Regions from separate parts of the Streptomyces sp. NPDC002004 genome, predicted to be linked through region 3. Evidence: riboswitches for the same ligand, from Rfam matches in the RefSeq annotation. Region 3 holds a riboswitch; each other region holds the start of a gene.
What was found. A riboswitch is a leader RNA that binds a small molecule or an ion and turns the genes downstream of it on or off. The one in region 3 is predicted to bind cyclic di-AMP.
Positions count from the first base shown of each region.

Region 1 (5,828 bases), on a different contig from region 3:
CCCCAGTGGATCGGCAGCATCACTCCGGAGGGACGCCCGCCCTGGAGGTCGAGATGGGCGCGCATACCCTCCTCGGGGGTCATGTGGATGTCCGGCCAGAAGTCGCTGTACGCGCCGATCTGGATCATCGTCGCGTCGAACGGCCCGTGCTCCGCACCGATGTCCAGGAAGCCGGGGAAGTAGCCGGTGTCGCCGCTGTGGTAGATGCGGTGTTCGTCGCCCGCGACGACCCAGGACGCCCATAGCGTGTGCTGCTGGTTGCGCAGCCCGCGTCCGCAGAAGTGGCGGCCGGGCGTGGCCGTCAGCTTCAGGCCGGCGATGTCGGTGGACTCGTTCCAGTCCAGTTCGCGCAGCCGCCCGGCGGAGACGCCCCAGCGCTCCAGGTGGGCGCCCACGCCGAGCGGCACCGCGAACACGGTGTCCGTACCGGCGAGGCTCTTGATCGAGGGAAGGTCGAGATGGTCGTAGTGGTCGTGCGAGATGACGACCGCGTCGACCGGGCCGAGCGCGGCGAGCGGCACGGGCACGGGGTGCAGCCGCTTGGGGCCGACGAAGGCGAAGGGCGAGCAGCGCTCGCCCCAGACGGGATCGAAGAGCACCCTTCGGCCGTCGATCTCGGCGAGCACGCTGGAGTGCCCCATCCAGGTGAGTCTGAGGCCGGTCGCCGGGGGCTTGGCGATGTCCGCGAGCAGGGTGGGGTGCACCGGGACCGTGCCCGCCGGACCGCGCCGGGCGCGTGCCTCCTTCTCGAAGTAGACCTTCGCGAATTCCAGCGTCGAGCCCGTCGGCCGGGTGCGCGCCCCGACCGGGTTCTGGAACGACCCGTCGGCGAAGTTCGGCGACCTGCGGATCCGCTCCAGCCGGTCGCCGGCCGGGTCGGCGCCGAACGCGGCGGGCCGCAGCGAGCGAAGTCCGGAGGTCAGGGAACGGCGTCCGGTCACGGTGCCTCCTGAGGGAATCGGGTCGGGCATCCCATTATGTGGCGGGCCGGCGGCGCACGGGATACCGGCTCCCCCTTGTGCGACGCCCGTCACAGCGGGGCGGGCCGGTCCGGGAGATGTCGCGTTCCCGGGCCCTCTTCGTCGTACGGGTGACAGCGCATCGGAACGCACGGGAGGCGGCTCCCGTCGCCCGTATCCCGCCCGCCCCTCCCCGGGCCCGCTTCGTCCGCCTGCATCCGCTTCGTGGAGCGGTGCTCCAGGTGCGTGTACGGGACCGTCCCGGACCCGGCGAAGGCGCCCGCCCACCGGCCGCGGGCGCTCCGGGCGGATGGTGACCGCCGCCCGGGCCGAAATGGTGACCGTCGCGGCGATCGGCCGCTCGGGGTGCATGGACTTCGGCTCCTGCGATCTGCGGGGCGCCGAGGCCGGGTGCGGTCCCCGCCTTCCCGGGCGCGCGGGCTCCGGGGCGCCGGGTGAACGGCCCCGCGGGGTGTGCGCCTTGCGGGACCGCCCCGCGCTGTCCGCGTGCGGGGCGAGGATCTAATGTTTGCCCGTGGCAAGAGTCCGGTTGAGCGTGGCCGAGCGGCGTGAGGAGCTGCTGCGTGCCGCCGTCGAACAGATCGAGGCGCGGGGCGTGGCGGCCGTCCGTATCGCCGATGTCGCCGCCCGTCTCGGTGTGAGCAACGCCCTGGTGCTCTACCACTTCTCGACGAAGGAGAAGCTCGTCGCGGAGGCCTTCGCGTATGCGGCCGAGGGTGACCTCGCGCATCTGCGCAAGCTGCTGGGCCGGCGCACCTCGGCGGTGCGCCGGCTGCGGGCCGCCGTGCGCTGGTACGCCCCGACCGGTCCCGCCAAGGGCTGGCGGCTGTGGATCGAGGGCTGGGCGGCGGCGCTGCGGGAGCCTGCGCTGCGCGAGGTGGCCCAGGACCTCGACCGGCAGTGGAAGGCCGCGCTGACGGAGGTCGTCGCCGAGGGGGTCGCGGGCGGCGAGTTCCACTGCCCGGACCCGGTGTCGACGGCCCTGCGCCTCACGGCCTTCCTGGACGGCCTCGCCGTGCAGATGACGGCGTACCGGGGTGCGCTCTCGCAGGCCCGCATGCGGGACTGGGTCGACGAGGCGCTCGCCCGGGAACTGGGCCTGGACCGGGCGGATCTGACGGCGACCGCCCGTTGACAGCCGTCCGCGGGCACACCTACAGGGGCATCAGGTCCGGCCGCTTGGCCTCGACGTGGTCGCCGGACGACTCGCCGCGCAGCCGGCGTCCGATCCACGGCACCAGGTAGTCGCGCGCCCAGTGGATGTCGTCGCGGCGTACCTCAAGGGTGCCGCGCGGCGGCAGCGGCGGCCAGGGCTGGTCCGGGTCGGCGGGCACGTCGAGCCCGAGGACCTGGCCCGCGCGCAGCGCGACCCTGGTGTGCCCCTCGGCCGAGAGGTGCAGCCGGTCGTCGTCCCAGGCCCTGCGGTCCTGCACGGTCCTGAGGGACCACAGGTCGAGGACGGGGCAGCCGTACCGGTCGGCGATGGCACGGACGTGGCCGTTGTAGGTGGCGATCCTCCCGCGCAGGTGCTTGAGCACGGGGACGCCCCGGGTGTCGAAGCCGGTGGTCACCATGACGGTGCCGACGGCGGAGGAGAGGTCGGCCACGGCCCGCTCGAAGCGTTCGGCGACCTCGTCGGGGTCGGTGCCGGGGCGGATGATGTCGTTGCCGCCGGCGCAGAACGTCACCAGGTCCGGGGCGAGTTCCTTGGCCCGCGGCACCTGGTCCGCGACGATCTGGTCGAGGAGCTTGCCGCGCACGGCGAGGTTGGCGTAGCGGAAGGTGTGTTCGGGAAGCCGGTCGTCCAGCAGGACGGCCAGCCGGTCGGCCCATCCCACGAAGCGTCCGTCGGGGCCGGGGTCTCCGACGCCCTCGGTGAAGCTGTCGCCGAGGGCTGTGTAGGACCTGTAGGTGTCACTGGTGAGGGATGTCGACTCTGCTGCCACGTCCGTACATCCTTCACCTTCCTAAGTGACCTACGCCACCGTAGGAAGGGGTTGACGCCTGGTGAGATACGCCACCGTCCGAGATGCGCCCGATCCGGAATAGATCGGCGACCTCGTGAACACGTGGGGGCCGCACCCCTGTTGGAGGGTGCGGCCCCGCGTGATCGGCTCGGTCCGTCAGGAATCCGAGCCGGTCCGGATGGTGCCCGGGTGCCGGGTCAGACGCCCACGCCGTGGGCACGCAGGTAGGCCAGCGGGTCCACGTCGGAGCCGTAGTTGGGCGTGGTACGGATCTCGAAGTGCAGGTGCGGTCCGGTGACGTTGCCCGTGGCCCCGGAGAGGCCGAGCTGCTGGCCCGCGACCACGGTCTGGCCCGCGGAGACGGCGAGCTGCGACATGTGGGCGTACTGGGCGTACATGCCGTCGGCGAGCCGGATGACGATCTGGTTGCCGTACGCGCCGCCCCATCCGGCGCTGACGACGGTGCCCGCGCCGACGGCCTTGAGCGGGGTGCCGGTCGGCACCACGAAGTCGACGCCGGTGTGGTAGCCGCTGGACCACATGGCGCCCGCCTTGTGGTACGGCGTGCCGATGGTGGCACCGGTGACGGGGAGCACGAAGCCGGTCGCGGTGGTGGCCGCGGCGTCGGTGGCGTCGGCCACCTTCGACGCGGCGCGGGCGACGGCGGACTCGGCGGCGGCGGGCTTGGGCGCGGACTTGGGCACGGAGGCAGGCTTGGGCGCGGACTTGAGCGCGGCGGCAGGCCTGGGTGCGGTGGCGTGGGCTCCGACGACCAGCTTCAGGCCCGGGTGTATCAGCGCCGGGTCGGCGCCGACGGCCTTCCGGTTGTCCGCGTAGAGCCGCTGCCAGCCGCCGACGACATGCCGGACATCGGCGATCCTCGCGAGGCAGTCGCCCGCCTTCACCGTGTAGACCGCGGGGGCGGCCTGTGGGGCGGTGACGACGGTCCTGGGGGCGGCCTGTGGGGCGACGGTCCCGGGGGCGGCGGCGTGCGCGCCGGTGGCACCGAGGAACGGCAGCGCGAGCGCGGCACCACCCGTGCCGGCGACGGCGAAACGGCGGGTGAATCGCAGGGACTTCGGACGGCGGTGTTTACCCTTCGCGGGCATGGCGAATTCCTCTCCGGTGCCTGCGAGGTGAGCTGTCGGGTTCGGGCGGAGGCGCCCGGCCGCCTTTGCAGGTGCGGCTTCACCCCGAGCCGGCCCGGCGACCCGGGCGGCGAACTACCTGCGGATCCCACGCTCCTGCCGTGCACGGGTGAGTGCGGTTGTCCGGACGGCGGCAGGACTCGGCGTTCCATCCGGCTGAACGGGAACGTAAGCGAGTGCGAATGTCCGGGACAAGGGATGAATTCCCTTTTGTTTCGCCTTGCTTGATCCTTTCCGGAAATTACGGTCACATTCCACACGGAAACGATCTCCACGCGTGCGCCAACACCGTTGGGGCGACAGGGGCATTGCCCGGCGGAGATCGCCGCGCACCGCCACGACTATGACGCTGCTCACGACGGCGGTCTCATGATGGCCTATTTCAGGGCTAGTTCCAGCAAAAGGCGCAATTCGGTCAAATAAGACAGAAGCGGAAAATGGCCGCGTCCATGTCTCCCCTGAGGCCGGTGTCCAGTCCGTGGTGCAGCAGCACCGCACCCCGGTGCACCGCCCCGGTGTCCCGGCACCGGTACTCCGCGTCCGGCCGGAGCCCCCGCAGCCGCACCGGCGCAACCGGCTCCCCGTACGACTGCGCGGGCAGCCAGGCGAGCACGACGGCGTCGTCCCCGTGGACGTACTGGACCGCTGCCGGCCCGTCCCCCGGCGGGCGCAGACGGTAGAGATCGCCGCGCTGCACCACCGGGCGGATCTCCTTGTAGAGGTCCACCCAGCGCCGGGCCTCGGCCAGCTCGTCGTCGGTCCACCGGGTGAGGTCGCCGCCCACCCCGAGCACCCCGGCCATGGCGCCGACGAAGCGGAAGCGCATGCTGCTGACCCTGCCGTTGAGCTGCACGTTCGGGCTGTCCGTGACCCAGGCGGCCATCACCCGCGCCGGGTGCAGCTGGCTGAAGCCGTGCTGGATGGCGAGCCGGTCGACCGGGTCCGTGTTGTCGGAGGGCCACACCTGGTCGGTGCGCGCCAGGATGCCGAGGTCGACCCGGCCGCCGCCGCCGGAGCAGGACTCGAAGGCGACGGCCGGGTGGGCGGCGCGCAGCCGGTCCAACAGGGCGTACAGGGCATGCACATGCGCGTTCCAGAGCTTCTGGGGGTACGGCTCCCCCGGCCATCCCGGATCGGTGAAGCAACGGTTGAAGTCCCATTTCACGTAGTCGACGGGCGCGCTCCTCAGCAGGGCGTCGAGACGCTCCCACAGGTGCTCCTGGACGTCCCGGCGGGCGAGGTTCAGCACCAGCTGATGGCGGAACTCGGTGCGGGCGCGGCCCGGCATGTGCTGCACCCAGTCGGGGTGGGCGCGGTAGAGAGCGGAGTCCGGATTGACCATCTCCGGCTCGACCCAGAGCCCGAACTGCATGCCCAGTGCGTGCACCGCGTCGGCGAGGGGTTCCAGGCCGCCGGGGAAGCGGTCCGGGTTCGGGGTCCAGTCACCGAGCCCGGCCCGGTCGCCGGTCCGCGCGCCGAACCAGCCGTCGTCGACCACGAACAGCTCCACGCCCAGGGCCGCCGCCCGGCGGGCGAGAGCCAGCTGCTGCTCCTCGCCGATGCCGAAGCCGGTGGCCTCCCAGGAGTTGTAGAGCACCGGCCGGTCCCGCCCGGCACCGGGAACGACGTGCGCCCGCTGGTACGCGTGCCAGGCGCGGCTCGCCCCGCCGAAGCCGCCGTCGGTCCACAGGCCCGCGAAGACGGGCGTGACGTACTCCTCGCCGGGCGCCAGC
Region 1 is NZ_JBSFDP010000034.1:6,198-12,025, reverse strand. Features, by position in the region: gene ACWCP6_RS31065 (MBL fold metallo-hydrolase) at 1-941, opposite strand, end outside; gene ACWCP6_RS31060 (TetR/AcrR family transcriptional regulator) at 1,495-2,115, shown strand; gene ACWCP6_RS31055 (SGNH/GDSL hydrolase family protein) at 2,135-2,926, opposite strand; gene ACWCP6_RS31050 (M23 family metallopeptidase) at 3,145-4,056, opposite strand; cyclic di-AMP (ydaO/yuaA leader) riboswitch at 4,061-4,217, opposite strand; gene ACWCP6_RS31045 (alpha-galactosidase) at 4,511-5,828, opposite strand, start outside.
Region 1: linked by a shared signal. The riboswitch ahead of ACWCP6_RS31050 (M23 family metallopeptidase) and the one ahead of ACWCP6_RS04245 (NlpC/P60 family protein) in region 3 are both predicted to bind cyclic di-AMP.

Region 2 (5,828 bases), on a different contig from region 3:
TGGTGGCAGCGGCGGGCGGTGCGCGGCGGCGCACTGATCACCCTGCTCACGCTCTCCGGCCTGGTCATCCTGGCTCTGGTGCGCAGGCAGACCGGCACCGAGGGGTTCCTCGTCGGGCTCGGTCTCGCGGTCCTGCCCGTGCCGCTGCTCATAGCCGCCTTCCGCTGGCTGGACCGGGTGGCGCCCGGGCCCTGGCGGAACATCGTCTTCGCCTTCGCCTGGGGTGCCTGCGCCGCGGCGCTCATAGCGATCGTCGCGAACAGCTTCGCGACCCGGTGGATCGCCACGGCCACCGCCGACCCGGGCAGCGCCGACACCCTCGGCGCGACCGTGATAGCGCCGATCGTCGAGGAGTCCGCGAAGGCCGCGGCCGTCCTGTTGATCTTCCTCTTCCGCAGACGCGACTTCACCGGGATCGTCGACGGCGTCGTCGTCGCCGGGGTCACGGCCACCGGCTTCGCGTTCACCGAGAACATCCTCTACCTCGGCAGCGCGTTCGGGACCGACCAGCTCAGCGGCGGCCGCGGGCTGACGTCCGTCACCGCGGCGACCTTCTTCGTCCGCGTGATCATGTCCCCGTTCGCGCATCCCCTCTTCACGGTCCTCACCGGCATCGGGTTCGGCATCGCCGCGGCGTCCGCGGAGCGCCAGCAGGTGCGGCGCGCCCTGGTGCCGATCGGGGGGCTGCTGCTCGCCATGGGCATGCACGCCACGTGGAACGGCTCGTCGGGCTTCGGCCGCTACGGGTTCTTCGCGGTGTACGCGGCGTTCATGGTGCCCGCCTTCGGGCTGCTCACCTGGCTGGTGATCTGGACCCGGCAGCGGGAGCTGCACACCGTGCGGGACGAGCTGCCCGCGTACGCCGCAGCGGGATGGCTGGCGCCGGCCGAGCCGCTGGTGCTCGGGTCGATGCGGGCCCGGCGGCTGGCCCGGGAGTACGCCGTGCGGGCCGGGGGCAAGCCGGCCGGGCGGGTCGTCACCGAGTACGAGGCGTACGCGACGTCGCTCGCGTTCCTGCGGCACCGGGGGCGGCGAGGCCGGGCCGGGGCCGACTTCGTCACCAGGGAACGTCAGCTGCTCGTGGAGCTCTGGCGACGGCGCGAGGTGGCGCGGCCCGCGATGGCGTACGCGGCCCATGCGGTGGCGCCGCCGGTGCCGGTGACCGTCTGGCCGGCGTACCGCCCGCCGTACGGACCGGCGGCGCCGCGGCCCTACACCTCGTACCCCCCGTCGTACAACCCCTACCGGTCCTAGGGGTGTCTCGGCGAGCCCGGCGTGATCGGCTGGACACCCCCTGGGCGACGCGGGCGCCGACGCGCCGCGGGGGACCGTGGGTACCCCCGCGGCGTCTCCCGGGCCGTCAGGCGGAGGCCGCGGTGAGGGCCGTCAGTTCCTCCTGGGTCAGCTCCAGCTCCGCGGCCGCCACCAGCGCGGGCAGCTGCTCCACGGTCCGTGCGCTCGCGATCGGGGCCGCGACCGTGGGCCGGGCAGCGAGCCAGGCGAGGGCGACCGTGGCGATCTCGGTGCCGTGCGCCTCGGCGATCCCGTCGAGCGCGGCCAGCACCTTGCGCCCGCGTTCGGTCTCCAGGTGCTTGGCCGCGCCATCCGCCCGCGGGCTGTCCACCTGGGTGCCGGGGCGGTACTTGCCGGTGAGGAAACCGGAGGCGAGGGCGAAGTACGGGGCCGCGGCGAGGCCCGCACGGGAGGCCACGTCGAGGAGCGGGCCCTCGTAGGTGTCGCGGGACACCAGGTTGTAGTGGGGCTGGAGCGCGACATAGCGAGCCAGGCCCTCGCGGTCGGAGAAGTCCAGGGACGCCTGGAGCCGCTCGGCGCTGATGTTCGACGCGCCGATCGCGCGTACCTTGCCCTCCTTCACCAACTGGTCCAGCGCGGTGATGATCTCGCCCACGGGGACGGAGGGGTCGTCGAAGTGCGTGTAGTACAGGTCGATGTGATCGGTGCCGAGCCGGCGCAGCGATTCCTCGGCAGCGGCCTTGATGGTGTGCGGTGCCAGGCCCTTGAACTTCGGGTGGGAGCCGACCTTGGTGGCGACGACGACATCGGAGCGGTTGCCGCGCGCGGCGAGCCACTTGCCGATGACGGTCTCGGATTCGCCGCCCTCATGGCCCGGCGCCCACGCCGAGTAGGCGTCGGCGGTGTCGACGAAGTTGCCGCCGGCGGCCGTGTAGGCGTCCAGGACGGCGAAGGACTGGGCCTCGTCGGCGGTCCAGCCGAAGACGTTGCCGCCCAGGCAGAGCGGGAAGACCTCGATGTCGGACGAACCCAGAGCACGAAGAGAAGTCATGTATCCCAGAATGCCGTGAACGATCACGGTATTCCGCACAATGGGGGCCTTGATCCGGCCGAATTCAGGGCCGTGGGTACCGTCCCGTCCCTGCCCTGGACCGGGTCCTCCCGGACCAGGCCCCGGGACCGGCCCGAGGACCGGTCCCGCGCGGGGCCACGGGTCAGACCGACAGGCCCTTGCCCCGCAGCCACGGCGCCGGGTCGACCGCGGTCGCCTGGCCGTTCGGGTGGACCTCGAGGTGGAGGTGCGGGCCCGTGACGTTGCCGGTGGCGCCGACGCGGCCTATGACGTCGCCCGTGCTGACCTTCTGGCCGACGCTGACGTTGATCGAGGACTGGTGGCAGTACCAGAGCTCGGTGCCGTCGTCGAGTTCGAGGACGGTGCGGTAGCCGTACGCCCCGGCCCAGCCCGCTTCCTTCACGGTGGCCGCGTGGATCGCCTTCAGCGGCGTGCCCGTGGGCGCGGCGAAGTCCAGGCCGGTGTGGTAGCCGGAGGACCACATGGCGCCGGGGTCGCCGAACTGACCGGTGATCGTGTACGAGACGACCGGCAGCGTGTAGCTCTTGGCGAGCTCGGCGAGGCGTGCGGCCTCCGCCTTGGCCTTGGCCTCCGCCTCGGCCTTCTTCTTCGCCGCGTCGGCGTCCGCCTGGGCCTTGTCCAGCTCGGCGCCGGCGTCCGCGACGGCCTTCTTGGCGGCGGCCTCCTCGGCCGCGGTCGCCTCGGCGTCGGCCGCCTGGTCCTGCTGCTGCTCGGCCTGCTGCATGATGCGGGCGCGCAGCGCTTCGCCGGCGTCCGTGGTGCCCTGCTTGGCGTCGGCGGTGGTGAGGCCCGCGCCGGTCAGCGGGGCCGAGGTCGAGTCGCCGGACTCCGAGGAGTCGTCGGATATCAGGGAGCCCACGCCGGGCAGGGACTTGGCCTCGTGGGTGACGCTCGACAGGTCGGGCATGGAGATGCCGACCGGCGGCTTGCCGCCCTGCGCGGTCGCGATACCGCCCGCGCCGACGGCGGCCATGACGCCGACACCCAGGACGGTGGAGCTACGGGCGAACCCGCCACGCTGCTTGACGACGCGGTGCCTGCCGCGGACCGGGCGAACGGACTCCTCGGTGGGGTTCCACTCCCCCCAGGTCTCCTCCGAGGGGCCGAAGTACCGGTCGCCGTACTCGTCGTCCGGCATCGGCGCGAAAGTGGGCTCGGGGGCAGGCCTGTTGGACGCCACGGAGGCGCACTCCTTTCCTTCCTTCTCGCCTACCGGGTTAGCTGACGGGTTCGGAGCAGGAAGGTCTCCTACGAGTGTCCTTCGCGAGGAAGAACGCCCGATTCACCCCAAGTTGGTGGTTCCCCGGCTCCCTTGCGGGACTCGGCGCGTGCGCACGGAGCCGTCTCTTGTGACGGCTGGGACAACCGCGCTGCGTTATCGAACGTTAATAGACGCGGGGTAGGGATTCCAAGCGGTTCCTCATGATCCTTGGGTTTCCTGGCTGACGGTGTGTCAGTTGTTATGCGCAGAGGCGCCGTTCCCTCACTCAAGGTGACGCCGCTCCGACGGGGCGCGGGAGCAACCGACCCATTCGGAACCCCGACGAGCGAAGGGCACATCAAGGACGTCGTACGGCGAGCAGTGCCATGTCGTCCGTCGCGGCTCCGCCGGTGTGCAGTCGCACCTCGTCCGCGAGGTGGGCCAGCAGCGCGCCCGGACCGTCGAACGCCCGGCCGAGCAGCCGGCTCGCCGGTTCGTAGAACGCGCCGTGCCGGTCACGCGCCTCGGACAGTCCGTCGGTGTAGAGGAGAAGGGTCGCTCCGTACGGAAAGTCCGATACCTCCGCACGGTCCGGCCAGGTGGCGAGTTCGCTCATGCCGAGCGGCAACGAGGCCTCCCGCGGCGCGAGGACGCGCAGCTGCCCGTCGTGCAGGAGCAGCGGGTCGGGGTGGCCGCGGTTGATGACCCGTACGACGCCCTCGCCGTGCGGGATCTCGGCGAGCACCGCCGTCGTGAACCCCTCGGCGTCGTCCAGCCCGCGCCGCCGGGTCCCCTCGCGGGTGAGTGCCCGCTCCAGGCGCTGCGCGACCGCCTCCAGCGTGGCCTCCTGCTCCGCCGCCTCACGGAAGGCGCCGATGACGACGGCCACGGCGGCGACCGCGCCCATCCCCTTACCGCGCACGTCGCCGACGATCAGCCGTACGCCGTGGGGCGTGTCCTGCACCGCGTAGAGGTCTCCGCCGATGAACGCGTCCGCCTGCGCCGCCTCGTAGCGGGCGGCGACGTCGAGTCCGCCGATCCGGTCGGCCGGTTCGGGCAGGACGGCGCGCTGGGCGGCCTCGGCGATCTCGCGGGCGGAGGCGAGGCGTGCGTCGCTGCGGCGGACGACGCGGTTGATGACGACGGCGAGCGCGGCGACCGTCACGACGGTGACGAACTCGGTGACGCCTTCCACGAGGGTGGCGTTGCCGTTGTACGTGTGCAGCGCCAGGGTCGCGGCCGATGCGGTCAGACCGGTGACCAGGGTGGCGCCCAGCGAGTAGAAGGGGGCGGCGATGAGGGGGGCCGCGGCAAAGATCGGCGCGGCGGTGAACTCGCGGGGCGTCGCCAGATCGAAGACCAGGCCGATGACGATGAGGAGGAAGGGGAGCGCGCGGACGAAGGCACGGGCGGCGGACGAGACCCTGTCGGGCTGCGCGTCCGCGGCCGCGCCGACGGGGTCGAGGGGCCCGCTGGGTCCGGGGCGCCGGACAGCGGTCCGGGCGGAGGCGAGCAGGCCGGCCGGGGTGTCCGGGTGGACGGGAGCCGCGGCGTCCGCGGGGACAGGCGTGTCCCTGTCGGCGCGAGCGGCGGCGACCGGTCCGGTGGGGACGGCCCTGCGGGCCGTGGGCGAGGCCGGCATGTCCACGGGGGCGGCCGCCTCCGTGGGAACCGCGAGGCGCAACTCGTCGGCCGCCACGGGCCCCGGGTCACCGGTCACCGCGCCCGGAACCCCGCCATACCCGTGCCCCGCACCGTACGCGCCGTCCCCGAAGCCGTACCCGAGGTCGTCTCCGCCCTCGCCGTACCCGCCGCACCTGAGGCAGACGACACACTCGCCGTACGCGCGGTGCTCGCCGTACCCGCCGTGCTCGCCGTAGGCGCCGTGCTCGACGCACTCGCCGTACGGCCCCGGCTCGCTGTGCGGCCCCGGCTCGCCCTCGTGCTCCCGGTGACCGCGTCCTCCTCGGTGGCCCACCGCTCGCCTCCTGCCGCTGCCGCGCCCGAGATCGCGCTCCACCCAGGCTTCACGGAGCACGGGCGGGGGGCTAGTTGGTGTGGGCCGGGCAGGTGACGCATGTGCAAACAGCCGAGGGCCGGAACCATTTCTGGTTCCGGCCCTCGGCTTCAGTAGCGGGGACAGGATTTGAACCTGCGACCTCTGGGTTATGAGCCCAGCGAGCTACCGAGCTGCTCCACCCCGCGTCGGTAAGACCAAGTGTACGCCATCTCGAGGACTCCTCGTGCACGGGTTTACTTCACCCCCACGCAAGCGGCCAC
Region 2 is NZ_JBSFDP010000049.1:19,616-25,443, forward strand. Features, by position in the region: gene ACWCP6_RS34680 (PrsW family intramembrane metalloprotease) at 1-1,254, shown strand, start outside; gene ACWCP6_RS34685 (aldo/keto reductase) at 1,361-2,305, opposite strand; gene ACWCP6_RS34690 (M23 family metallopeptidase) at 2,469-3,527, opposite strand; cyclic di-AMP (ydaO/yuaA leader) riboswitch at 3,539-3,684, opposite strand; gene ACWCP6_RS34695 (PP2C family protein-serine/threonine phosphatase) at 3,907-5,064, opposite strand; tRNA gene ACWCP6_RS34700 (tRNA-Met) at 5,680-5,753, opposite strand.
Region 2: linked by a shared signal. The riboswitch ahead of ACWCP6_RS34690 (M23 family metallopeptidase) and the one ahead of ACWCP6_RS04245 (NlpC/P60 family protein) in region 3 are both predicted to bind cyclic di-AMP.

Region 3 (5,828 bases):
CCTCTCCGTGATGAGTTCGTGACGCAATGTGCGGAACTGGTCGGAGTGGCCGGAGTGGTGACCGTGCATGACGCAGACCTGCTCGAAGGTGACCGATAGCCCTCCCGTTAGGCTCCGGCCTCATGGACGTACTCATCCATCTCTTCGTCGCTCTGCACATCATCGGCATCGCCTCGCTCCTGGGCGGCTTCCTGACCCAGATGAAGGCGATGGGTGAGGGCAGGGCCAGGTTCACCCCGCCCATGCTGCACGGCGCGCTCACGATGCTCGTCACCGGCGTGGCGCTGGTCGGCCTCAACGAAGCCCAGGGTCACACGGTCAACACCATCAAGATCGGTGTGAAGCTGGCGCTGCTGATCGTGATCCTCGGGCTCGTGTACGTGAAGCGGGACGAGGAGAAGGTCGATAAGGGGCAGTTCGCCCTGGTCGGTCTGCTCACCACGGCGAACATCTTCATCGCGGTGCTCTGGACCTGACCGTGCGCGCCTCGACGGCGCACGCACGGCGCGCCCCGGTGGCGCACGGACGAAAGGGCCCGCATCCCCCCGAATGCGGGCCCTTCCGCGTGTCGGGAGAGGCCTCGCGGCCTCATACGGTCACGCGGGACGCACGACGCTGTGGATCGGCATGAAGTCGCCGCCGTAGTAGATCGACTCCTCCCGGACGTAGGCGCCGGGCTTCGGGGCGTGGACCATCATGCCGTTGCCGATGTAGATCCCGACGTGGCTGATGTCGTCGTAGAAGAAGACCAGGTCGCCGGGCTTCGCCTGGGAGACGGGGACGGTCGTGCCGACCTTGACCTGCTCCCAGGTGGTGCGCGGCAGGGAGACCCCGGCGGCCTTCCAGGCGGCCTGCGTGAGGCCCGAGCAGTCGAACGAGCCGGGCCCCGTCGCCCCCCACACGTACGGCTTGCCGATCTGGGCCTTGGCGAACGCGATGGCCTTGGCCGCCTTGGTGGAGTACGCCGTGCCGCTGCTGGTGCCGGTGCCGGTGCCGGTGCCGCTGCTGCCGGTACCGGTGCTCGTGCCGGAGCCCTGGTCCGCCTTCTGCTGCTCCTGCTGCCGGGCCGCCTCCTCGGCGGCCTGCTTGCGGGCCAGCTCGGCCGCCTTGCGCCTGGCCTGCTCCTCCCGCTGCTTCTCGATCGCCGCGAGCCGCGCCTTCTCCTGGGCGGTCAGCTTCGACAGCAGGGTGCGCGCCTCACCGAGCTTCTTCTGGACCTCCTGCTTGTTGGTCCTCAGGTCCGTCTGGGACTTCGTCAGTGCCTGCAGGCTCTCGGTCGCCTCGGTGCGCTTCTTCGCGGTGGCCAGCTGCTCGCTCTGGTAGTCGTCGAGGACGGACTTCTGGCGTCCGGTGAGCCGGTCCATCAGCTGGTTCTGGTCGAAGTACTCCTGCGGGTCCTCCGCGAGCAGGAGCGTCGCGGTGTCGGACATCCCGCCGTTGCGGTACTGGGCGGCGGCGTACTCGCCGAGGCGCTGCCGCGTCTCGTTCATCTTCTGCGTGCGCTTGGCGACGTCGTCGAGGAGGCCGTCCACGCGCTTGCGCTGCTTGGCGGTCTTCTCCTTCGCCGCGTTGTACTTCTCGGTGGCGACCCCGGCCTGGTGGTAGAGGTCGTCGACCCTCTTCTGGACCTCTTCGAGGCTGGGCTTGTCGGGGGTCGGCTCGGCATACGCACTCTGGGACAGCAGAGCCACGGAGGTGAGGGCCGCGGTGGTCAGGCCCAGCGCGGGGGTCGAGCGTATTCCGGCAACGGTGAGGGTGGTCCGCGGTTTGCGGTGCGACGCCAAGGGAGGCGACTCCTTCCATGGACCGCCTACCGGGTTAGCTGTCGGGTTCGGGCGGACGTCGGAAGGGTTGCCCTACGGTTCCGTACGCGGGCGTGGCGGAACCGATTCACCCCAGGGATCGCGGTGGGTCCCCGGCTCCGGATCGCCGTGGGCGCGCCGGACTCGGCGGAGGCCACCCGCCCCGGCGTCGTTCGCCGGCAGGGGTACGGGTCGCCCGCCGGGCACGCTAGCCAACCGGTGTGGCTGTTGTGAAGGTTGATGCACGCTATGTCCGATACATTTTCGTGACTTTCGCGCAGAGTGAGTGGATGGGTGCGCTCCGCTTCCATTCCGCTCCCCGGCGGTCCCGGAACCCGGGGCGGGTTGTCGGTGCGGCGGCCTAGACTCGGGAGGCGATGAGCAGCCTCTTTGACGACAGCTTCCTGGCGGACCTCCAGCCCGTGCGCCGCGCGGACGAGGAGCCCCCGCCGCCACCCGAGGACGAGGCTCCGGAGGACCTTCCGGATGACCTGTTCGACGGGAGGTTCGACGTGCCTCCGGCCAGGGACGCGTACTACCGCGACGGTGCGCCGCGCCCGCACCTGGACCCGGCCGCGCTGCTCGAGGGGCTGAACGACCAGCAGCGCGCCGCCGTCGTGCACTCCGGCACACCGCTGCTCATCGTGGCCGGCGCCGGCTCCGGCAAGACCCGGGTGCTGACCCACCGCATCGCGCACCTGCTCGCCGAGCGCGATGTGCACCCCGGGCAGATCCTCGCGATCACGTTCACCAACAAGGCCGCGGGCGAGATGAAGGAGCGCGTCGAGCAGCTCGTCGGGCCCCGGGCGAACGCGATGTGGGTGATGACCTTCCACAGCGCGTGCGTCCGCATCCTGCGCCGCGAGTCGAAGAAGCTCGGCTTCACGTCCTCCTTCTCGATCTACGACGCCGCCGACTCCAAGCGCCTCATGGCCCTGGTCTGCCGCGACCTCGACCTGGATCCCAAGCGCTACCCGCCCAAGTCGTTCAGCGCCAAGATCTCCAATCTGAAGAACGAGCTGATCGACGAGGAGGCCTTCGCGGCCCAGGCCGCCGACGGCTTCGAGAAGACCCTCGCCCAGGCGTACGCGCTGTACCAGTCGCGCCTGCGCGAGGCGAACGCACTGGACTTCGACGACCTGATCATGACGACGGTGCACCTGCTCCAGGCGTTCCCGGACGTCGCCGAGCACTACCGCCGCCGCTTCCGGCACGTCCTCGTCGACGAGTACCAGGACACCAACCACGCCCAGTACGCCCTCGTGCGCGAGCTGGTCGGGCCCACGGACGGGGACGGCGAGCCGGCCGAGCTGTGCGTCGTGGGTGACGCCGACCAGTCGATCTACGCATTCCGCGGCGCCACCATCCGCAACATCCTCCAGTTCGAGGAGGACTACTCGGACGCGACGACGATCCTGCTGGAGCAGAACTACCGCTCCACGCAGACCATCCTGAGCGCCGCCAACGCCGTCATCGAGCGGAACGAGAGCCGCCGCCCCAAGAACCTGTGGACGAACGCGGGCGCGGGCGCACAGATCACCGGGTACGTCGCCGACACCGAGCACGACGAGGCGCAGTTCGTCGCCGAGGAGATCGACCGGCTCACGGACGAGGGCGCGGCGAAGGCGGGGGACGTCGCCGTCTTCTACCGCACCAACGCCCAGTCCCGTGTCTTCGAAGAGATCTTCATCCGCGTCGGCCTGCCCTACAAGGTCGTCGGCGGAGTCCGCTTCTACGAGCGCAAGGAGGTCCGGGACGTCCTGGCGTACCTGCGGGTCCTCGCCAACCCGGAGGACTCCGTCCCCCTGCGCCGTATCCTCAACGTCCCCAAGCGCGGTATCGGCGAGCGCGCCGAGGCGATGATCGACGCGCTGGCCTCACGGGAGAAGATCAGCTTCACGCAGGCGCTTCGCCGGGTCGACGAGGCCTACGGCATGGCCGCCCGCTCCACCAACGCCGTCAAGCGGTTCAACACGCTGATGGAGGAACTGCGGACGATCGTCGAGTCGGGCGCGGGCCCGGCGACGGTCCTGGAGGCCGTGCTCGAACGGACCGGCTATCTGGCCGAGTTGCAGGCGTCGACCGACCCGCAGGACGAGACCCGGATCGAGAACCTCCAGGAACTCGCCGCCGTTGCGCTCGAGTTCGAGCAGGAACGGGGCGAGGACACGGCGACAACGGGGGCCGCCGCCACGGGGGCCACGCTCTCCGAGTTCCTGGAGCAGGTCGCGCTCGTCGCCGACTCCGACCAGATCCCCGACGAGGACGAGGAGGGCAGCGGCGTCATCACCCTGATGACCCTGCACACCGCCAAGGGCCTCGAATTCCCGGTCGTCTTCCTGACCGGCATGGAGGACGGCGTCTTCCCGCACATGCGCTCCCTCGGTCAGACGAAGGAGCTGGAGGAGGAGCGCCGTCTCGCGTACGTCGGCATCACCCGCGCGCGGGAGCGGCTCTACCTGACCCGTTCCACCCTGCGCAGCGCCTGGGGCCAGCCCGCGTACAACCCGCCGTCGCGGTTCCTGGAGGAGATCCCCGGCCGGCATCTGGAGTGGAAGCGTACGGGCGGTGCGGCGCCGAAGGCGTCCGGTCCGGCGTCCGGGATCGCGGCCTCGCTCTCCTCGTCGCGCTCGCGCACCGCGGCGTCCGGTGCCTCGGGCTTCGCGACGCGCCGCGCCGGCGAGAAGCCGGTCGTCGCGCTCGCCGTCGGCGACCGGGTCACACACGACCAGTTCGGCCTCGGCACGGTCGTGGGCGTGAAGGGCACGGGGGCGAACGCCGAGGCGACGATCGACTTCGGCGATGCGAAGCCCAAGCGGCTGCTGCTGCGGTACGCGCCGGTGGAGAAGCTCTAGGCGGTCGCGCGCCGCGCGTGCCGCCCGGGACGGGCGAGGGGCGGGGCGGGCGAGGCCGAGGCCGAGGCCGAGGTGAAGGCGGGGCGGTTCTCTACGTCGGGTCCAGGCCGTGGCTGCGGAGCCAGGGCAGCGGGTCTATGGGGGTGCCGCCCCCGGGGCGCACCTCGAAGTGCAGGTGCGGACCCGTGGAGTTGCCGGAGTTTCCGGAGAACGCAATGACGTCGCCCGCCTTCACCGTGGTGCCCGGCGCGAGCTTGTAGTGGGAGAGGTGGCAGTACCACGTCTCCGTACCGTCCTTGGCGGTGACGATCGCCATGTTGCCGTAGGCGCTGTTCCACTTGGTGGTCAGGACGCCGTCGGTCGCCGACATCACCTGCGTCCCGTACGAGACGGGGAAGTCGATGCCGGTGTGCACGGACATCCAGTTGACGCCGGCCTGCCCGAAGTAGGCGCTGAGGCCCTTCTGCGTCACCGGCAGCAGGAACTTGGGGCGCAGCCGTTCCTTGCGCGCGGCCTCTTCCGCGGCCTTCTTCCGGTCGGCCTCCTGGCGCGCCTTGAGGTCGATCCGCTCCTGGGTACGGCTGGCCCGGTCGGCGAAGTCGCCCGCGTCGGCGGAGAGGTTCTCCAGCTGGGTGTCCAACTTGTTGTTGGCGACGGAAGGCTTCACGGCGGTCGGATCGGGGGCCGCCGCGGTGGTCTCCTTGCCGTTGTCGCCGCTCATGCTGCTGACGGAGGCGGCGGCGATTCCGGCGACGCCCATCACGCAGACCGACGGCACTGCGACGGTGAGCAGCGCGGACCGCTTGACGGGGCTGCGGCGGCGGGAGCGCGAACGCGGGGCGGCCGAGCGTCGGGGGCCGGCGTCGGGCCGGTGCTCCTCGACGTCGGGCTCGTATCCGTCGTCGACGGCGTAGTCGTGGGCCTCGAACTCGCCGGACTCGTCCTCGGGAAGCTCCGCCTCCGGGAGTTCGGCCTCACCGAAGCCGTCCATCGCCTCGGAATCGAAGCTCTGGGCCTCGAAGTTCTGGGTCTCGAAGTGCGAGGTCTCGAAGCTCTGAGCTTCGAAGGTCTGCGTCCCGTAGGCCTGGGCGTCGAACGCCTGGGTCTCGAAGGCCCCGGTCTCGAAGGTCTGCGTCTCGAACTGCTGGGCCTCGAAGGTCTGCGTCTCGAG
Region 3 is NZ_JBSFDP010000002.1:268,538-274,365, forward strand. Features, by position in the region: gene ACWCP6_RS04240 (hypothetical protein) at 123-476, shown strand; gene ACWCP6_RS04245 (NlpC/P60 family protein) at 597-1,784, opposite strand; cyclic di-AMP (ydaO/yuaA leader) riboswitch at 1,793-1,962, opposite strand; gene pcrA (DNA helicase PcrA) at 2,180-4,657, shown strand; gene ACWCP6_RS04255 (M23 family metallopeptidase) at 4,749-5,828, opposite strand, start outside.

Region 4 (5,828 bases), on a different contig from region 3:
GACGGGCCCGTCGAGCTCGCCACCTGGCGGTTCGCCACCGAGCCGCTCGCCATCGGCGGGCAGCGCATCGCGGCCGGCGACCCCGTGCTCGTCGTCCTCGCCGCCGCCGACCGTGACCCGGAGCGGTTCGGCGAGCCCGACACGCTCGACCTCGCCCGGCGCGACAACCAGCACCTCGGATACGGGCACGGCATCCACTACTGCCTCGGCGCGCCGCTGGCCCGGCTGGAGGGCCGGACCGCGCTCGCGACACTGCTGCGCCGGCTCCCGGATCTGCGTCTCGCCGCCGAACCGGACGACTTGAGATGGCGGGGCGGGCTCATCATGCGGGGGCTGCGCACGCTTCCGGTGGAGTTCACGCCGGAACCGGCCCGTTCGGTTCCCGACGGGGCCTGAGCTGTTGCATCCGCGGCTCCGGTGCGGTCGCCGGGCCCACGCGGCGCGGCGTCGGAGCCCTGCGTTCCGGACACTTCGGACCTCATGGAACTGACGCAGCGTCATAACTGTGATCTTCGCGTGATCTGCGCTGCATCGACTTGTGACACACGTTCGACTCCCGCTAGGTTCACCCCGACTCGGTGACCCACGGTCGCCGCTGTCGCCACAGCTCTCACGCGAAAGGCAACCGCATGCTCTCCGGGAACGGCCGCCATCGTCGCCCCCGTCAGGCTCCCGCTCTGGTCGTCGCGGCCGGAGTGACCGGCTCCGCCATCGCGATCCCGTTGCTCGGGGCCACCGGCGCACACGCCGCCGAGGTCACCACCTGGGACCGGCTCGCGGACTGTGAGAGCGGCGGCTCCTGGAGCGCGGACGACGGCAACGGCTACTACGGCGGACTCCAGTTCTCGCAGGAGATGTGGGAGCAGTACGGCGGTCTGGACTACGCGTCGCGCGCGGACCAGGCCAGCCGCTCGCAGCAGATAGCGGTCGCCGAGAAGGTCCTCGCCGATGTGGGTCCTAGCGCCTGGACCACCTGCGCGCCGCTCGTGGGGCTCACCCAGGGCGGAGCGGCGGCCAAGGTCGACACCGGTGTGCCGGACGGTGACCCGTCGGCGTCCGCGGACGAGGACGGCGGGGACCTGACGGAACCGCTGGGCATGTCGCCGGACGCGTCCGGTTCGTCCGACAGGACTGACAAGTCCTCCAGTGCGGGTAAGTCATCCGACTCCTCCGACTCATCCGATTCTTCTGAGTCGTCCAAGACATCCGACTCGTCGGATTCATCCAGCACGGGTACCGACGGTGCGGGAGAGAAGAGTCACGACGCCACCACGAAGTCGGACAAGTCCGGCGTCGACGAGGGCACTTCGAAGGACACGTCGGACGACCCGGGCGCCGGGTCCGGCCGGCACCGCGGCGATGCGGCCCAGGAGGACCCGGCCGGCACCCGCGCCGACGACTCCGCCGGCCGGCACGCCTCGCGCGGCGACGCCTCCCGTGGCGCCGACGGCGGCGCGTACACCGTGCGCGAGGGCGACAGCCTCTGGACCATCGCCGACGCCCATGACGTCGAGGGGGGTTGGAGCGCGCTGTACGCCGACAACAAGAAGACCGTCGGCTCCGATCCGGACCTCATCATCCCCGGTCAGAGCCTCGACCTCGGTCTGGGGGGCGACAAGGGCGACAAGGGTGCCGATGGCGACGCAACCCAGGACGAGACGTCGGACAAGTAGAGAACGGCGCCCGAATCGGACGGCGATTAGCGGCACTTCACGTTGAATGTCCGGTTTGGAAAAACTGAGAGATGGGTCTCAAGGGCCCTGATCCTCTTTGAAATTCGCCGGTTTACCTGCCTACGGTCGTGACCGCTCGCCGCAGCGGGCACCCAGGGCCGTCACGCCGAATCCTGCCGACGGCCGTGCGGGAACAGTCGTCGCGTCAAGCGCCGTAGGCAGGAGCGGGGGACCCAAGGTAGGTGCCGGGCCCGGGAGTTGAAAGACGATCCGGGAACGGCTTGGGGTGAAGTCGTGCGCATGGACGCACGGCCGGGCACTCACACGGCCCGAACCCGACAGCTCACCTCGTAGGCGTCGGTGAGGGGATCACTTCATGCTGCTTTCCGGCAAGGGCAAGCACCGCCGTCCGTCCAAGGCCACCCGCGTCGCCGCTCTCGTCGGCGTCACCGGCGTCGCCGTCGCCGCCCCGCTGGTGGCGGCCGGCTCGGCCTCCGCCGCCACCACCTCCGAGTGGGACGCGGTCGCGCAGTGCGAGTCCGGTGGCAACTGGGCCATCAACACCGGCAACGGCTACTACGGCGGTCTGCAGTTCTCCGCCTCCACCTGGTCCGCGTACGGCGGCAGCGCCTACGCGTCGACCGCCGACAAGGCCAGCAAGGAGCAGCAGATAGCCGTCGGCGAGAAGGTCCTCGCCGCCCAGGGCAAGGGTGCCTGGCCGAACTGCGGCACGGGCCTGTCCGGCGCCTCCCCGCAGCAGTCCGCCCCGGCTCCGGCCCCGAAGCCGAGTGCCCCGCACACCGACTCCCAGGCCGCCTCCCGCTCCCAGCAGCGCACCGCGCCGGTCCAGAAGACCGTGACCACCCCGACCGGCAAGAAGGTCAAGAAGGGTGACGGCGAGTACAAGGTGGTCAAGGGCGACACCCTCAGCTCGATCGCCGCGAAGAAGCACGTCGAGGGCGGCTGGCAGAAGCTGTTCCGTCTGAACAAGGACATCGTCGACGACGCCGACGTCATCTTCCCGGGCCAGCAGCTGCACCTCGGCTGATCCCAGGCCCCCCAGACCGCCTCGCCCCGGTGCGTGTTCCCCCGTACGCACCGGGGCGGGGCTCTTTTTGTTCCGTTCGAAAACAATTTGCTCCGGGTTTTTGTCCACGGGGCGGTCCGTCGGCTGGCCGATGCCCCGGAGCCGGTTAGGCTCATGTCGCGAGGCCCCTCCAGGCCCGCACCCCTTCGCGGGTCGAGCGGCCCGCGTACACGCGTCACATCCCAGAAGGAGATGCTCGTGCCGTCCATCGACGTCGTCGTAGCCCGGGAAATCCTCGACTCCCGAGGCAACCCCACGGTCGAGGTCGAGGTCGGCCTCGACGACGGCAGCACGGGTCGTGCCGCCGTTCCCTCCGGTGCGTCCACCGGTGCGTTCGAGGCCCTCGAGCTCCGTGACGGAGACGCCAACCGCTACGGCGGCAAGGGCGTCGAGAAGGCCGTCCTCGCCGTCATCGAGCAGATCGGCCCGGAGCTCGTCGGCTACGACGCCACCGAGCAGCGCCTGATCGACCAGGCGATGTTCGACCTCGACGCCACCCCGGACAAGTCCTCGCTCGGCGCCAACGCCATCCTCGGCGTCTCCCTGGCCGTCGCCCACGCCGCGTCCGAGGCCAGCGACCTCCCCCTGTTCCGCTACCTCGGCGGCCCGAACGCGCACCTGCTGCCCGTTCCGATGATGAACATCCTGAACGGCGGCTCGCACGCCGACTCCAACGTGGACATCCAGGAGTTCATGATCGCCCCGATCGGTGCGGAGTCCTTCTCCGAGGCCCTGCGCTGGGGCACGGAGGTCTACCACAAGCTCAAGGCCGTGCTGAAGCAGCGCGGGCTGTCCACCGGCCTCGGCGACGAGGGCGGCTTCGCCCCGAACCTGGGCTCCAACCGCGAGGCCCTCGACCTGATCATCGAGGCCATCAAGGAGGCCGGCTACACCCCCGGCGAGCAGATCGCCCTGGCGCTCGACGTCGCCGCGTCCGAGTTCTACAAGGACGGCGCGTACCTCTTCGAGGGCAAGGAGCGCTCCGCCGCCGAGATGACGGAGTACTACGCGGAGCTCGTCGCCGCCTACCCGCTCGTCTCCATCGAGGACCCGCTGTTCGAGGACGACTGGGCCGGCTGGAAGACCATCACCGACAAGCTCGGCGACAAGGTCCAGCTGGTCGGTGACGACCTGTTCGTCACCAACCCGGAGCGCCTGGCCCGCGGCATCGAGGAGGGCACCGCCAACGCCCTGCTCGTGAAGGTGAACCAGATCGGTTCGCTGACCGAGACCCTGGACGCCGTCGAGCTGGCCCAGCGCAACGGCTTCAAGTGCATGATGTCGCACCGCTCCGGCGAGACCGAGGACGTCACCATCGCCGACCTGGCCGTCGCGACCAACTGCGGCCAGATCAAGACCGGCGCCCCGGCCCGCTCCGAGCGCGTCGCCAAGTACAACCAGCTGCTGCGCATCGAGGAGATCCTCGACGACGCCGCGGTGTACGCCGGCCGCAGCGCCTTCCCGCGCTTCCGGAACCAGTAGGCACAGCCGGGGCTCCCGTGCCCGGCACGGGTGACAGCCCCGTCGTACGTACGTCCTCGCGCCCGGTCCCGTACCGTGTGCGGGGACGTACGCGCGTACGCCCCGATGGGCGCGTACCGGGACCGCATACAAGGGGAGGCGGGACACATGGCCGGGTCGTGCATTCCCGGGGGACGCCCCCCGGACCCCCGGCCGGAAGGGCGGGACGACGTGCCCGGCGCGCTCCGGCGAGGTGAGGTCCGGTGAGCGGCCGGGACCGGTTCTCCACCGCCACCCGGCTGCGACTGCTCGGTGAGCAGACCGCGGCCCGCGTCTACCGCTCCCAGACCAAACGGCAGGCCCGCCGCTCCCGGCTCACCGGCCGGGCCGCGATCCTCGTGCTGGTGTTCTGCTCGATGGTCGTCGCGATCGCCTATCCGATGCGCGAGTACGTCTCCCAGCGCGCCGAGATCGCCGATCTGCGCCGCCAGCAGGAGCGGGAGCGGCAGCGGGTCGAGGAACTGCGCGACGAGAAGGCCCGATGGCAGGACGATTCGTACGCGAGGCAGCGCATAAGGGACCGCCTGCACTACGTGATGCCGGGCGAGACCGGGTACACGGTGGTCGACCCCGAGGCGGCCCACCGCACCCGCACCACCCAGGGCGCGGCCGACCGGCCCTGGTACTCCAACGTCTGGGACGGCGTCGACAAGGCCGACCGCGCGGACCAGTGAACCCCATACGAACAAGAAAGACGCACTTCACGGCATGGAAACGCCCCCGCCCAGCACTCCGCGCACCGAGCCGACCGAGGCCGACGTCGAGGCCTTCCAACAGCAGCTCGGGCGGCCGCCGCGCGGGCTGCGCGCGATCGCACACCGGTGCCCGTGCGGGCAGCCCGACGTCGTCGAGACCGCCCCGCGGCTGCCGGACGGCACCCCCTTCCCGACGCTCTACTACCTGACGTGTCCGCGGGCCTCGTCCGCGATCGGCACGCTCGAGGCGGAGGGCGTCATGAAGGAGATGACGGAACGGCTCGCCACCGATCCCGAGCTCGCCGCCGCGTACCGCGCGGCGCACGAGGACTACGTCCGGCGCCGCGACGAGATCGAGGAGCTCAAGGGCTTCCCCAGCGCGGGGGGCATGCCCGACCGCGTGAAGTGCCTCCATGTGCTCGTGGCGCACTCCCTGGCCGCGGGTCCCGGCGTGAACCCCCTGGGCGACGAGGCCATCGCCCTGCTGCCCGAGTGGTGGGCCAAGGGCCCGTGCGTGACCCCGTGCGCCGAGTAGCCGGCCGCCCCCGCCCCTGAGCACCCAGCAAGGAGCCCCACCCATGACCCGCGTAGCCGCCGTCGACTGCGGCACCAATTCCATCCGTCTGCTCGTCGCCGACGTCGACGCCGCGACCGGTGAACTCGTCGAGCTCGACCGTCGTATGACGATCGTGCGGCTCGGCCAGGGCGTCGACAGGACGGGGCGGCTCGCCCCCGAGGCGCTGGAACGGACCTTCGCCGCGTGCCGCGAGTACGCGGCCGTGATCAAGGAGCACGGCGCGGAGCGGGTCCGCTTCGTGGCCACCTCGGCGTCGCGGGACGCCGAGAACCGGG
Region 4 is NZ_JBSFDP010000016.1:126,192-132,019, reverse strand. Features, by position in the region: gene ACWCP6_RS23465 (cytochrome P450 family protein) at 1-396, shown strand, start outside; gene ACWCP6_RS23460 (transglycosylase family protein) at 630-1,673, shown strand; cyclic di-AMP (ydaO/yuaA leader) riboswitch at 1,874-2,045, shown strand; gene ACWCP6_RS23455 (transglycosylase family protein) at 2,050-2,721, shown strand; gene eno (phosphopyruvate hydratase) at 2,959-4,242, shown strand; gene ACWCP6_RS23445 (FtsB family cell division protein) at 4,485-4,955, shown strand; gene ACWCP6_RS23440 (DUF501 domain-containing protein) at 4,990-5,511, shown strand; gene ACWCP6_RS23435 (Ppx/GppA phosphatase family protein) at 5,555-5,828, shown strand, end outside.
Region 4: linked by a shared signal. The riboswitch ahead of ACWCP6_RS23455 (transglycosylase family protein) and the one ahead of ACWCP6_RS04245 (NlpC/P60 family protein) in region 3 are both predicted to bind cyclic di-AMP.